One region of the Streptomyces sp. NPDC053474 genome, then DNA from elsewhere that is predicted to be linked to it. Evidence: riboswitches for the same ligand, from Rfam matches in the RefSeq annotation. Region 1 holds a riboswitch; each other region holds the start of a gene.
The links. A riboswitch is a leader RNA that binds a small molecule or an ion and turns the genes downstream of it on or off. The one in region 1 is predicted to bind cyclic di-AMP.
Positions count from the first base shown of each region.

Region 1 (3,431 bases):
GCTCCCGCAGATGCGGGTCCTGAACGCCGTACGCTTCAAGGAGAAGCCGTACGTCGGCGGCCTTCACGCCGCTGCGGCCCGTCTCGATCCGGCTCACCTTGGACTGGTGCCAGCCGACGAGGGAGGCGGCCTCGCCGCTGGTGAGCCCAGCCTCGGCGCGCAACGCCCGCAATTCCGCGCCGAGCTTGCGACGGCGCACCGCGGGACCGTACTGCATGGCTGTCTCCTTCTGGGTCCTTCCGGAGGACCGCGCCAACGGTAGGGGACAGTAGGGGAACTGCCAGTGTTGCGCCCAAATACGGTCTGCCGTCGCAGAGTTCACCGCTTCGAGCGACAGATATATGCACATCTCGGTGGATCGGCGGGCGCTGCCCGCCCGAGAGTGGCAATCTGGCGCGAAGCACCAGCTCCGGGACGATCCTCAGTACTTTCGCCACGCGTCGGAAGTGCGGTCCCGGTGGGAAAGGGACGGCGCCGTCATGGCAGACCACCAGGAAGCATCAGTCACCCTGCCGAGCGACCCTGTCTCGGTCTCCACCGCCCGCACGTACGTGGCGGACGTCCTCACCGAGTGGGGCCTGCCGTCGGACGCCGACGTGGCCGACACGGTGCGGCTCATCGTCTCCGAGCTCGCCACGAACGCGGTGCAGCACACCCTCGGCCTCTCGCCCACCTTCACCGTGGACGTGCGGCTCGACCGCGACGAGCGGCTGCGCATCGGCGTCACGGACAGCCACCCCCGCTTCCCCCAGCGGTTGCCCGCCGCCGTCCAGCAGGACAACGGCAGGGGCATGGTCATCGTCCGCTGGCTCACCGCCGAGTGCGGCGGCAGACTCACGGTCCGTCCCACGGCGGAGGGCGGCAAGACGGTGTGGATCACACTGCCGTGGTCGGTGCCGGTGCAGAGCTGACCCGCGCGCGGGTCAGCTCCGCCCGCCCGCGCGGCCGACCAGGCGGGGCAGCACGCCCCACAGCCCGCCGCACACCAGGAACGTGCCCACGGCCGCGAGCACCCCGTCCGTGCGGCCCACGGCCACGTCGACGACGAGCAGGACGGATCCGGTGAGGGCCAGCACGAGCACCGCGAGGCCGACGGCCGCCAGCCGCGAGGACACCCGCACGATCAGCGGTTTGGCACCCCGCGCGAACAGGGTGCGGTGCAGCGCGGCGGGCGCCGTGAACAGCGCGGCGGCGAGCACCGCCAGGAGCAGCGTGACGACGTACGTGGCGCGCTGCACCGAGTCGAGCGAGGGGAAGCGCGGGGTGAAGGCGAGGGTGAGCAGGAACGCGAAGAGGATCTGCACACCGGTCTGGGTGACCCGCAGCTCCTGGAGGAGCTCGGAGAAGTTGCGGTCGGCCCGCTCCAGCGGCGTCTCGTTGCGCGTGTGCCGGGCGGCGTCCGGTCTGGAGACGCCCGCGGCACGGGGGTGATGGTCGGCCATGGTCCACGAGTATCCGCGCGGGGCCGCTCCACTCCCGCTCTGACGGCGAGGCCGGGCGGGTGACACCGGCGGCGCGTGGTGATCCGCCGCGTCGTCCGGGAGGGTGCCGCCGTCCGGGACCTGACCGGACGGCGGCGAAAGGCGCTGGTGGCGCCCGGAGCGGGCGGCGGCGCGGGCCCTGGGTGGGCCGCCGCCCGCCGACGGGTCAGCGGACCCGGCCGTACCAGACCTGGTTGGTCCAGATCTTCTCGAGCCGCACCACGGTGCCCCGCTTCGGGGCGTGCCAGATCTTGCCCTTACCGGCGTATATGCCGACGTGGTAGACGCTCCGGCCGGAGTGGAAGAAGACCAGGTCCCCCCGGGTGCGGTTGGCGGAGGACACCTTGCGGGTCTTGTTGTACTGCTGCTGTGCGGTGCGCGGCAGCTTCTTGCCGACGCGCTTGAACGAGTAGAGCGTCAGGCCCGAGCAGTCGAAACGGTTCGGCCCGACCGCTCCGTAGCGGTACGGGGAGCCCTTCTTGGACGCCGCGACCTTGAGCGCCTTCGTCCCGTGCGAGGTGGCCGCTTGGGCGTCTCCGGTGAGCCCGGGGGCCACGATGGTGCCGCCCACGGCGGCGAGTGTGAGAGCCGAAGCCGTACTGGCCCTCGTCAGCAGCGACGGAACACGATGCAGCGCAGTCATGCGCAACCCTTCGTCAGCCGCCTGAGAAGGATGACCTGTCGGGTTCGGGCAGGCGAAGATGCCCGGCCGCGCGATGCGACTTCACCCCAAGGGCCTTCCGGACTAGCCGGACGGCCCGCCTTGCTGGGTCCTCCACTCCTGCCGGTGCACAGATGTCGACCGGGCATCCGGGCGGCGGCAGGATTCGGCGTCCGCCCGGATCGCCCCGCCGCCTGTGGCGGGGGCTTGTCGTCGGAAGGGATCTTCACCCGAGAGGGGCGAAAAAGCCGAGCCGGATCGGCGGTATGTGAGGCTCCTCACGCCTGACCCGTTCCGGTGGACAGCGCCCGAATGGGGTCTAGGTCACACTCGGAGATGATTGCCCCATCAGCGCCGGAACGCCCGAATCCGGGTGCGGCGTAAGGGAGTTGCGCATTTTCGGGGGGCCGCCGGGACGATCGCCGATTACGCAGAAGGGGCGATCATCTCTGGTCATCTCCGGGGCAACCCCGAACTCGGCCCGACATCGGCGCACACCGGCAACGGGCGGATGGCGCAGGCGCGCTGGGTCCGGGGCGCGTTCCACGGTGTCAGATGTCACCGGCGCACGGGGTGACCAGGCCGAAAACGGAATGAGGGCTGGCTGGAAGTGTGGCACGGGACGGCCGGTCGTGGGGGGTGAATCGGGCGGAATCATGACGGACCCGCGTCCGCCGACGCCGCCTTGACCTCCGTCACGGCCCCGTCGGCGGCGGCACCGTCACGCGCGCGGCGCGCCGCTCGCCGTCCAGGACGCGCAGCGCCCGCGCGAGCGTCGGCGCGTGCACCTCGTTCTCCCCGCGCTGATGCATGAGCGCCAGCGCGTCCCGCAGCTCGGTCGCCCGGGCGACCAGCGCCTGCGCGGCACGCAACCCGCCGTACGTGTGTTCGACGCGGGCCGGGTTGATCCGGCCGAGGAGGTCGAGGACCGCCAGGTAGGCGTCGACCAGCTCGCCCTCGGCGCGGGTCAGCGCGGGCAGCGGCGGCAGTTCGGGAAGCACCCGCGCCTCACTCCGCGTCCGGGCGCGCGGCCTTGCGGCTCGGGACGACCCGGTCCACCAGACCGTAGGCGACGGCGGCTTCGGCGTCGAGCACCGTGTCCCGCTCGATGTCCGCCGAGATCTGCTCGGGCGTGCGCCCGGTGTGACGGGCGAGCATCTCCTCCAGGAGCGCGCGGGTGCGCCGCAGCTCCTCCGCGCGGATCCGCAGGTCGGTCGGCTGGCCGCGCACCGGCTCGGGCAGGGCGGGCTGCTGGAGCAGCACCCGGGCGCCGGGCAGGATCGACCGCT
Region 1 is NZ_JBITXV010000011.1:103,438-106,868, forward strand. Features, by position in the region: gene ACIG3E_RS25795 (helix-turn-helix transcriptional regulator) at 1-217, opposite strand, end outside; gene ACIG3E_RS25800 (ATP-binding protein) at 480-911, shown strand; gene ACIG3E_RS25805 (DUF6328 family protein) at 924-1,442, opposite strand; gene ACIG3E_RS25810 (C40 family peptidase) at 1,648-2,124, opposite strand; cyclic di-AMP (ydaO/yuaA leader) riboswitch at 2,128-2,324, opposite strand; gene ACIG3E_RS25815 (hypothetical protein) at 2,838-3,143, opposite strand; gene ACIG3E_RS25820 (ATP-dependent Clp protease proteolytic subunit) at 3,151-3,431, opposite strand, start outside.

Region 2 (3,431 bases), on a different contig from region 1:
GAGAGCCGCGGCTCGGCGTGTCCGGTGCCCTCGAAGGCGGTCGCCGTGGCCGCCGACGCGAGGGCGAGGGTGGCGGCGGTACGGGCCGTATGGCCGCTGAGCGAGCGCTGCTTCGGCTTGCGGTGCTGTGGCACGGAGGCTCCACGTCCTTCCACAGTGGCCAGGTCCGGTACGGGTCCGGCGACGCCGCGCACAGGGGGAACGAGGCGCCGCCGGACTTCTCGGCGGTGATGTCCGGCTGCCGTCCCTGGTCCGGACGACGGTGGGGAGCCGGTCACCGGTCATGGACGCTAAACCTCGCCGTCACCGGGTCGTGACCTGTTGTGCGGAAGTGGCGCCCGTGGCCCGCTCGTGACCGGGCGCGACCGCTCCGGCGGCCGGTCGGCACCCGCTTCACCCGTTCCTGTGACCGATGTGGTGTTTGTGGTCCACCTGCCTGAAGGGGGGTGATACGGGCCCGGTTAGGCTCCGCCCCATGGACGTACTCATCCATCTCTTCGTCGGCCTGCACATCATCGGTATCGCCTCGCTCCTGGGCGGCTTCCTGACCCAGATGAAGGCGATGGGTGACGGCACGGCCCGCTTCGGCCCCCCGATGCTGCACGGCGCGCTCACCATGCTGATCACGGGCGTGGCCCTGGTCGGCCTGAACCAGGCCGACGACAACGAGGTCAACAACCTCAAGATCGGCATCAAGATGGCGGTCCTCGTCGTGATCCTCGGGCTCGTGTACCTGAAGCGCGACGAGGAGAGGGTGGACAAGGCGATGTTCGGCGCGGTCGGCGCGCTGACGACGGCGAACATCTTCATCGCCGTCCTGTGGACGTAGCCGCCCACCGCCCACGTTTTCGGCCCTCTACGTAGAGCAGCGAACCCTCTACGTAGAGGGCCGAAAACGTGTCGCCCTCCTAGGGAGATGGATCAGGCGGGCCGGACCACACTGTGGATCGGCATGTAGTAGATCGACTCGACGCGTACGTTCGCGCCCGGCTTGGGGGCGTGGATCATCTTGCCGTTGCCTATGTAGATCCCTACGTGGCTGATGTCGTCGTAGAAGAAGACCAGGTCACCGCGTTTGGCGCTGGACGTGGACACCGTGGTGCCGACCTTCACCTGGTCCCAGGTGGTGCGGGGCAGTGAGATCCCGGCGGTCTTCCACGCGGCCTGCGTGAGCCCGGAGCAGTCGTAGGAGCCGGGGCCCGTGGCGCCCCATACGTAGGGCTTGCCGATCTGCTTCTCGGCGAAGCCGATCACCTTCTCGGCCTTCGCGGCGTACCCGCCGTCCGTGCTCCCGGAACCAGAACCGGAACCGGAACCCGAACCGGAATCAGAGTCGGAACCCGCTCCCGACCCGGTACCGGTGTCGGAGCCCGACCCGGCCCCCGCCCCCGAGCCGCCGTCGGAGCCCCGCTCCCGCTCCCGCCGCTCGGCCTCCCTGGCCTCCTCGGCCTTCCGCTTACGCTCCTCCTCCGCCTGCTTGCGCGCCAGCTCGGCGGCCTTGCGCCGGGCCGCCTCCTCCTTCCGCTTCTCGATCGCGGCGAGCCGCGCCTTCTCCTCGGCGGTCAGCTTCGACAGGAGGGTGCGGGCCTCGCCGAGCTTGGTCTGGACGGTCCGCTTGCTCGACTTCAGCTCGTCGCGGGAGCGGCTGAGCGTCTTCAGGCTCTTCGCGGCCTTCGCGCGCTGCTTGGTGGCCGCCACCTGCTGGGTCTGGTAGTCGTCGACGGCCTTCTTCTGGCGGTTGGTGAGCCGGTCCGCGAGGTGGTTCTGGTCGAAGAAGCCCTTCGGGTCGTCGGCGAGCATCAACGCGGCGGTCTCGGAGACGGCGCCGGTGCGGTACTGGGCGGCCGCGAAGGAGCCGAGCTGCCGACGGGCCTCGTTCAGGTCGTCCGTGCGCTGGGCGACGTCGTCCAGGAGCTTGTCGACGTGCTTGCGCTGCTTGTCAGTGCGTTCCTTGGCCGAGTTGTACTTCTGGGTGGCCACGCCCGCCTGGTGGTAGAGGTCGTCGACCTTCTTCTGGACCTCTTCGAGGCTCGGCTCGGCGGGCCTGGTGGGCTCGGCGGGGGCGGACGGTGCCGCGTTCGCGCTCTGTGACAGGAGCGCTACGGAGGTCAGCGCGGCCGTCGTGATGCCGAGTGCGGGGGCGCTGCGTGCCAGGGGGGATCGGGTGCGCGGCTTGCGGTGCGACGCCAAGGGAGGCGACTCCTTCCGTGGACCGCCTACCGGGTTAGCTGTCGGGTTCGGGCGGTTCGGAAGGGCTGCCCTACCGGCCCGTGCGAGGCGCAGCGGGACGGATTCACCCCAGGATCATGGTGGGTCCCCGGCTCCGGACGCGTCGGGATCGGCGCGCGTCGGACTCGGCGGAGGCCGCGCGGCCCGGCGTGGTTCGCCGGTTTGGGGGGACGTGCGGCCCGCGGAGCACGCTAGCCAACTCCGGTGGCGCGGGGGAAGATTGATGTTCGATATGCCCGATACGTTTTCGTGACTTTCCGCACCTCCGTGTGGGGCCCGGAGCCGCCGCGACGCGGCTCACCTGCGGCGTGGCCCGGCGTGACCGCCCGGTGGCACCCCGTGGGCGGCGCCGGGCGGCCGGGGCGGTGGCCGGAACCCGGGGTGGTTTGTCAGTGGGGCCGCCTAGACTCGGGAGGCGATGAGCAGCCTCTTTGACGACAGCTTCCTGGCGGACCTCAAGCCCTCGCAGGGCGCTGAGGAGGAGCCCCCGCCGCCGCCCGAGGACAGCGCTCCGGAGCCGATTCCGGACGACCTGTTCGACGGGAAGTTCGACGCGCCCGCACCCCGGGACGGGTACTACCGGGACGGCGCCCCCCGCCCGGCCCTCGACCCGGCGGCGCTCCTCGACGGGCTGAACGAGAACCAGCGCGCGGCTGTCGTGCACGCGGGATCCCCCCTGCTCATCGTCGCGGGCGCGGGCTCCGGCAAGACCCGCGTACTGACCCACCGCATCGCGTACCTGCTCGCCGAGCGCGGGGTGCACCCCGGCCAGATCCTCGCGATCACGTTCACGAACAAGGCCGCGGGCGAGATGAAGGAGCGCGTCGAGCAGCTCGTCGGCCCGCGCGCGGGTGCGATGTGGGTGTCGACGTTCCACAGCGCGTGCGTGCGCATCCTGCGCCGCGAGTACAAGAAGCTGGGCTTCACGTCCTCGTTCTCGATCTACGACGCCGCGGACTCCAAGCGCCTGATGGCCTTGGTCTGCCGGGACCTGGACCTGGATCCGAAGAAGTTCCCGCCGAAGTCCTTCAGCGCCAAGATCTCGAACCTGAAGAACGAGCTGATCGACGAGGAGGACTTCGCCGCCCAGGCCGCCGACGGCTTCGAGAAGACCCTCGCCCAGGCGTACGCGATGTACCAGTCGCGCCTCCGCGAGGCCAACGCCCTCGACTTCGACGACCTGATCATGACGACGGTGCACC
Region 2 is NZ_JBITXV010000001.1:487,172-490,602, reverse strand. Features, by position in the region: gene ACIG3E_RS02140 (NlpC/P60 family protein) at 1-134, opposite strand, end outside; gene ACIG3E_RS02135 (hypothetical protein) at 476-829, shown strand; gene ACIG3E_RS02130 (NlpC/P60 family protein) at 922-2,190, opposite strand; cyclic di-AMP (ydaO/yuaA leader) riboswitch at 2,198-2,354, opposite strand; gene pcrA (DNA helicase PcrA) at 2,648-3,431, shown strand, end outside.
Region 2: linked by a shared signal. The riboswitch ahead of ACIG3E_RS02130 (NlpC/P60 family protein) and the one ahead of ACIG3E_RS25810 (C40 family peptidase) in region 1 are both predicted to bind cyclic di-AMP.

Region 3 (3,431 bases), on a different contig from region 1:
GGACGCGGCGGCCGCGCTCGGTGGCCAGATACTCGCCCGCCTTCTCGGCGCGGGCGCTGTCGACCCGCGTGCCCGGGCGGTACTTGCCGGTCAGGAAGCCCGCGGCGAGGCCGAAGTAGGGGACGGCGGCGAGCCCGGAGCGCGACGCGATCTCCTGGAGCGGGCCCTCGTAGGTGTCGCGCGAGACGAGGTTGTAGTGCGGCTGGAGCGCCACGTACCGGACCAGGCCCTCGCGGTCGGAGAAGTCGAGGGACTCCTGGAGGCGCTCGGCGGTGATGTTCGACGCGGCGATCGCGCGCACCTTGCCCGACCGCACCAGCTCGTCGAGGGCGGTGATGAACTCCTCGACGGGCACGGACGGGTCGTCGTAGTGCGTGTAGTACAGGTCGATGTAGTCGGTGCCGAGGCGGCGCAGCGACTCCTCGGCGGCGGCCTTGATGGTGCTCGCGGACAGGCCCTTGTACTCGGGCAGCGCGCCGACCTTGGTGGCGACCACGACGTCGTCGCGGTTGCCGCGCTCGGCCATCCACCGTCCGAGGACGGTCTCGGACTCGCCGCCCTTGTTGCCGGGCACCCAGAACGTGTAGGCGTCCGCGGTGTCTATGAAGTTGCCGCCCGCGGCGGCGTAGGCGTCGAGGACGGCGAAGGACTGGTCCTGGTCGGCGGTCCAGCCGAAGACGTTGCCGCCGAGGGCGAGCGGGAAGACTTCGAGGTCGGACGATCCCAGAGGGCGAAGTGTGGTCATACCGGCGCCAACATCCTTGCGAAGTCGGGAATTCCGGTGTCGGACGACGGATTCCAGACAATGGATTCCAGGATGTGGAACCGGCCGGGGAGGGCTGCGGGACGGAGGAACCGGCGGCCCTGGCGTCGGGGGGTCGTCGCCAGGACCGCCGGAGTCTGAGGACCCTTCGCGGTCAGCGGTCAGCGGTCAGCCGGGGTCAGGGGGTCAGGCCCTTGCCGCGCAGCCAGGACAGCGGGTCGATGGCCGCGCCGCCCGTCCTGACCTCCAGGTGGAGGTGGACCCCGGTGACGTTGCCCGTGCCTCCCATGCGGCCGATGACGTCGCCGGTGCTGACCTTCTGGCCCACGCTGACGGAGAGCGAGGACTGGTGGCAGTACCAGATCTCGGTGCCGTCATCGAGCTTCAGGACCGTGCGGTAGCCGTACGCGCCCGCCCATCCGGCCTCCGTGATGGTGCCGGAGTGGACGGCCTTGAGCGGGGAGCCGTTGGAGCCCGCGAAGTCCAGGCCGGTGTGCCGCCCGGAGGACCACATGGCGCCGGAGTCGCCGAAGTGGGAGGTGAGGACGTACGAGGAGGCGGGCAGCGTGTAGCTCTTGGCGAGCTTCGCGAGGCGCTCGGCCTCGCGCTTCTTGCGGGCCGCCGCCTCCTTCTTCCGCTTCTCCTCCGCGGCCTTCGCCTTGGCCTCGGCCGCCGCCTTGCCCTGCTGGGCCGTGGCGGTCGCGGCGGCCCTGGCCACGGCCGCGTCCTCGGCCTGCCTGCGCTGCGCGTCGTCCGCCTGGTGGTGCTGGTCCTCGGCCTGCTGGAGGATGCGGGCCCGCAGCACCTCGCCCGCGTCCGTGGTGCCCCGCTCGGCGTCGGCACCGGTGACGCCCGCGGAGCTGAGCGGCGCCGCGGCCGCGGCGGTGGCCGGTGCGGCGGTGTCGTCGCCGTCGACCAGGGAGCCGACGCCGGGCAGCGACCCCAGGTCCGGCAGGGCGATGGAGACCGGCGGCTTGCCGCCCTGCGCGGTGGCGATGCCGCCCGCGCCGACGGCGGCGATGACGCCGACGCCGAGGACGGTGGAGCTGCGGGCGAGGCCGCCGCCCTTCTTGTGGATGCGGTGCTTGCCGCGCACGGGGCGGACGGTCTCCGCGGTGGGGTTCCACTCCTCCCAGGAGGCCGGGGGCTCCGGGGAGGCGCAACCGGCGTACCCGGCGGGCGCGAAGGCCTCGGCCTGGTCGGCGTACCCGGTGTGTCCCCCGGGTCCTTCGCCGCCGTCGGCACCCTCGATGAGACTGCCGTGGGGTATGAGCGCTTCTGGGGCAGGCCGGTTGGACGCCACGGGGGCGCACTCCTTTCCTTCCTTCTCGCCTACCGGGTTAGCTGACGGGTTCGGAGCAGGAAGGTCTCCTACGGCCGCTGCTCGTGCGGCGGATACGGGTCCGCGTGCGCGAGAGGCGTCCGATTCACCCCAAGATGGTGGTTCCCCGGCTCCCTTGCGGGATTAGGCGCGTGCGCGCGGAGCCGCCGGGTGTGACGGCTGGGACGACCGCGCTGCGTTATCGAACGTTAATAGACAGCGGGTCGGTATTCCAAGCTGTTCGAGTTGATCGTTAACGCTTACGCCACGAACACAACGGGACATCAGGGCCGGGAATAGGGCGAGTTGAGCGTGCGCCATGACGCTGCGCAGCGGGATCGATCTTCAGCTGCGGATGACGGGTCGTCAGTTGCGCTGCGCTGGGGCTCCGTTCAGTCACAGGGCGTGACGGGTCGTCGTACGGCGAGGAGCGCCATGTCGTCGGTGGCGCCGCCGCCGGTGTGGTCGAGGACCTCGGCGACGAGCGTGGACAGGAGCGCGTCGGGGGCGTCCGCGCCCGAGAAGACGCGGCCGCCGAGCCGGGCCGCGGGGTCGTAGAAGACGCCCCGCGCGTCCCGGGCCTCGCTGAGCCCGTCGGTGTGGAGCAGCAGCGTGGATCCGGGCGGGAAGTCGGTCTCGTCCGCGCGGTCGGGCCAGGCGCCGAGGTCGCCCATGCCGAGCGGCAGCGCGGGTTCGGTGGGCGAGAGCACGCGCAGGCGCCCGTCGGCGCGCAGCAGCAGCGGCTCGGGGTGGCCGCGGTTGACCAGGCGTACGCTGCCGCCGCCGCGCGGGATCTCCGCGAGGACCGCCGTGGTGAACCCCTCGAAGGCGTCGAGCCCGTCGCGCCGCGTGCCCTCGCGCGCCAGGGCACGCTCCAGGCGCTGCGCCACGGCCTCCAGGGTGGCCTCCTGCTCGGCCGCCTCGCGGAAGGCGCCGATGACGACGGCGACGGCGGCCACCGCGCCCATGCCCTTGCCGCGTACGTCGCCGACGATCAGCCGGACGCCGTGCGGGGTGTCCTGCACCGCGTACAGGTCGCCGCCGATGAAGGCGTCGGCCTGCGCGGCCTCGTACCGGGCGGCGACGTCCAGGCCGCCGATGCGCGGATCCGGCTGCGGCAGGACGGCCCGCTGCGCGGCCTCGGCGATGGAGCGGGCGGAGGCGAGGCGGGCGTCGCCGCGGCGGACGACGCGGTTGATCACGACGGCGAGGGCGCCGACGGTCAGCATGGTGACGAACGAGGTGACGACCTCGACGTCCACGCCCGCGTGGTTGTCGACGCGCAGGGCGAGCACGGCGGCGCAGGACACGGCGGCCGTCGCCACGGTGGTGCCGAGCGAGAAGAAC
Region 3 is NZ_JBITXV010000002.1:704,026-707,456, reverse strand. Features, by position in the region: gene ACIG3E_RS06865 (aldo/keto reductase) at 1-745, opposite strand, end outside; gene ACIG3E_RS06860 (M23 family metallopeptidase) at 942-2,066, opposite strand; cyclic di-AMP (ydaO/yuaA leader) riboswitch at 2,078-2,245, opposite strand; gene ACIG3E_RS06855 (PP2C family protein-serine/threonine phosphatase) at 2,477-3,431, opposite strand, start outside.
Region 3: linked by a shared signal. The riboswitch ahead of ACIG3E_RS06860 (M23 family metallopeptidase) and the one ahead of ACIG3E_RS25810 (C40 family peptidase) in region 1 are both predicted to bind cyclic di-AMP.

Region 4 (3,431 bases), on a different contig from region 1:
TGTGGCGCAGCTGGGTGAGCAGGGCGATGAGGCCGGGGCTGCCGGAAGCCTGGGTGAGCGTCTCGTGGAACCAGCCGTCGAGCGCGCGCAGGTCCTCGCCGCCGCTGCGCCGGGCCCGCTCCTGACCGAGCCGCACCAGGCCGCGCAGGACCTTCAGATGGGCTTCGGTGCGGCGCTGGGCCGCGCGGGCGGCCGCCAGCGGCTCCAGGAGCGTACGGACCTCCAGGAGGTCGGCGGCGTCCTGCTCGGTCGGCTCGGCGACGCAGGCGCCCGCGTGCCTGCGGGTGACGACGAAGCCCTCGGCCTCCAGGGTGCGCAGGGCCTCGCGCACGGGGACGCGCGAGACGCCGTAGCGGCGGGCGAGGAGTTCTTCGGTGAGCCGCGTGCCGCGTTCGTAGACACCGGAGACGATGTCGTCCCGGATGGCCGTACAGACCGAGTGCGCGGGAATGCGCATGACGGACCTCCGCTTTAATGCCCGCGAAACGCGTCGCGCGACGCGTCGAAGACGCTGGTGCGGCGACTCTATGGACGCTGTCACGACGGACTCTATTGCAGATGGCCGCATTTTCCGATGGGGCACCGGAATCCATGGATATCTTTTGGCCAAAGGTGTGCGCAGCGGCGCGCTTACCGGTGGTGGGCGCTTAGGACCCTGGCCATGCCTCGATGCCGAAAGCCCCGGCTCGGTGAGCCGGGGCTTTCGGGACGTGCGCGGGCGCGGGGCGCTCGCACCGTCGACGCGTCAGACGCCCACGCCGTGGGAGCGCAGGTACGCGATCGGGTCGATGTCCGAGCCGTACTCGGGGCCGGTACGGGCCTCGAAGTGCAGGTGCGGCCCGGAGGAGTTGCCAGTGGAGCCGGAGAGGCCGATCTGCTGGCCGGGGGTGACGGCCTGGCCGACCGTGACGCTGATGGACGACAGGTGGCCGTACTGGGTGTACGTGCCGTCGTTCATCTTGATCACGATGTTGTTGCCGTAGGCGCCGCCCCAGCCCGCCTCGACGACGGTGCCCGCGCCGACCGCCTGCACCGAGGTGCCGGACGCGGCGTGGAAGTCGATGCCGGTGTGGCTGCCGGAGGACCACATGCCGCCGCCGGCCTTGTAGGAGGTGGAGACGTAGGAGCCGGCGACCGGGGCGACGTAGGCGTTCAGGCGCTTGCGCTCGGCGTCACGGGCGGCGCGCTCGCGGGCCCGCTCCTTGGCCTCCTTCGCCGCCTTGGCCTCGGCCTCCTTCTTGGCCTTCTCCTTCGCGGCGGCCTCGGCCTTGCGCTTCTGCTCGGCGGCCTTCTGCCGCGCCGCCTCTTCCGCCTTCTTCTGGGCGGCGGCGTCGTTGGCGGCCTGCTTCTGGGCGGCGGCCTGGGCGTCGATCTCGTCGGCCAGCGTGTCGTTGATGGCGATGGCCTGCGTGAGGCCGGTGCTCGCGTGGTCCGCGGAGCCGTCGGCGGCGAGGGCCGGAGCGGCCAGGCCCGAGATCACACCGGTGGTGGTGAGGGCGGCGACACCCGCGGCGCTGGCGGTGGTGCGCGTGATGCGGCTCGGACGGCGGTGCTTGCCGGTCGGGCGGATGAGCGCCATGAAGCGGCTGGTCCTTTCCTTCCTTCTCGCCTACCGGGTTAGCTGACGGGTTCGGAGCAGGAAGGTCTCCTACGGACTCCTCGCCTCGCGGCAAGGGGACCGATTCACCCCAGGGACGTGTGGGTCCCCGGCTCCCCTGGCTCACGCCGTACGGGGACTCGGCGATGACTGTCCGGTGCCGCGGGCGCGGCGTACTGCGTGACGTACAGCCGCACTGACGCTAAACGCCTCATCTTTCAATCGACAAACGGATCCTGCCTTTTGTAGCGCACGCCACACGGCAGACGCCCAACCTCCATGCCAATTCGGACATATGGCAGCATGCAGGGACCCCGGAGGCTTCCTGAGCCTCCGGGGTCCCTTCAGTTACGCGGCGTTCGCGCCGGTTTGTCCCGCCCCTACGGGTGCGGGGCAATCAGCCGGTGACGACCGTCACTTCACCGATGCCGAGGGCCCGGACGGGCTCCTCGATCTGTGCGGCGTCACCGACGAGCACCGTCACCAGACGGTCGCTCGGGAACGCGCTCACGACGGCCGCGGTGGCCTCCACCGTGCCCGTCCCTGCCAACTGCCGGTACAGGCTCGCCTGGAAGTCGTCCGGCAGCTCCTGCTCCACCTGGTCGGCGAGCGTCGCGGCGACGGCGGCGGCCGTCTCGTACTTCAGCGGGGCCACACCGACCAGGTTCTGCACGGCGACGTCGCGCTCGGCGTCCGTGAGGCCCTCGGCGGCAAGGGTGCGCAGGACCTTCCACAGGTCGTCGAGCGCCGGTCCCGTGTTCGGCGTGTCCACGGAGCCGCTGATGGCCAGCATGGCAACGCCCGGGGCGCCCTCCGGGGACCGCGGCGCCGCGGAGCGCAGCACCTGGCTGAAGGCGCGCACGCCGTACGTGTACCCCTTCTCCTCGCGCAGGACGCGGTCCAGGCGCGAGGTGAGGGTGCCGCCCAGGCAGTACGTCCCGAGGACCTGCGCCGGCCAGACGATGTCGTGCCGGTCCGCGCCCACGCGGCCGATGAGGAGCTGCGTCTGGACGGCGCCGGGGCGGTCCACGATGACGACGCGGCCGGTGTCGTCGGCCGTCACCTGGGGCATGGCGTGCGGCTCCGCCGGCCCGCCCGTCCAGGCGCCGAGGGTGTCGGCGAGGACGGCGTCGAGGTCCGTGCCCGTGAGGTCGCCGACCACGACGGCGGTGGCCGTGGCGGGGCGCACGTGCTTCTCGTAGAAGGCGCGTACGGCCGCGGAGTCGATGGCGGTGACCGTCTCCTCGGTGCCCTGGCGCGGGCGCGACATGCGCGAGGTGGCCGGGAAGAGCTGCTTGGCCAGCTCCTTGGCGGCGCGGCGCGCGGGGTTGGCGGTCTCGTGCGGGATCTCGTCCAGGCGGTTGCGGACGAGGCGCTCGATCTCGCCGTCCTCGAAGGCGGGCGCGCGCAGCGCGTCGGCCAGCAGGCCCAGGCCCTTCGCGAGGCGGGAGACGGGCACTTCGAGGGAGAGCCGGACGCCGGGGTGGTCGGCGTGCGCGTCCAGCGTGGCGCCGCAGCGGTCCAGCTCGGCGGCGAACTCCTCGGCGGAGTGCTTGTCGGTGCCTTCGGAGAACGCCCGCGCCATGATCGTGGACACGCCGTCCAGGCCCTGCGGCTCGGCGTCCAGGGGCGCGTCGAGGTGGACCTCGACGGCGACGAGCTGCTGGCCGGGGCGGTGGCAGCGCAGCACCGTCAGGCCATTGGCCAGGGCGCCGCGCTCGGGGGCCGGGAAGGCCCAGGGCTTGGCCGTGCCCGCCTGGGGCTGCGGGTGGAACTGCATCGTCACAGACGTCTCAGCCTCGCTCACTTCGCCGCCTCCTCTTCCTGCTGGGTC
Region 4 is NZ_JBITXV010000026.1:47,529-50,959, reverse strand. Features, by position in the region: gene ACIG3E_RS38790 (GntR family transcriptional regulator) at 1-457, opposite strand, end outside; gene ACIG3E_RS38785 (M23 family metallopeptidase) at 746-1,579, opposite strand; cyclic di-AMP (ydaO/yuaA leader) riboswitch at 1,592-1,753, opposite strand; gene ACIG3E_RS38780 (M16 family metallopeptidase) at 1,995-3,377, opposite strand; gene ACIG3E_RS38775 (M16 family metallopeptidase) at 3,401-3,431, opposite strand, start outside.
Region 4: linked by a shared signal. The riboswitch ahead of ACIG3E_RS38785 (M23 family metallopeptidase) and the one ahead of ACIG3E_RS25810 (C40 family peptidase) in region 1 are both predicted to bind cyclic di-AMP.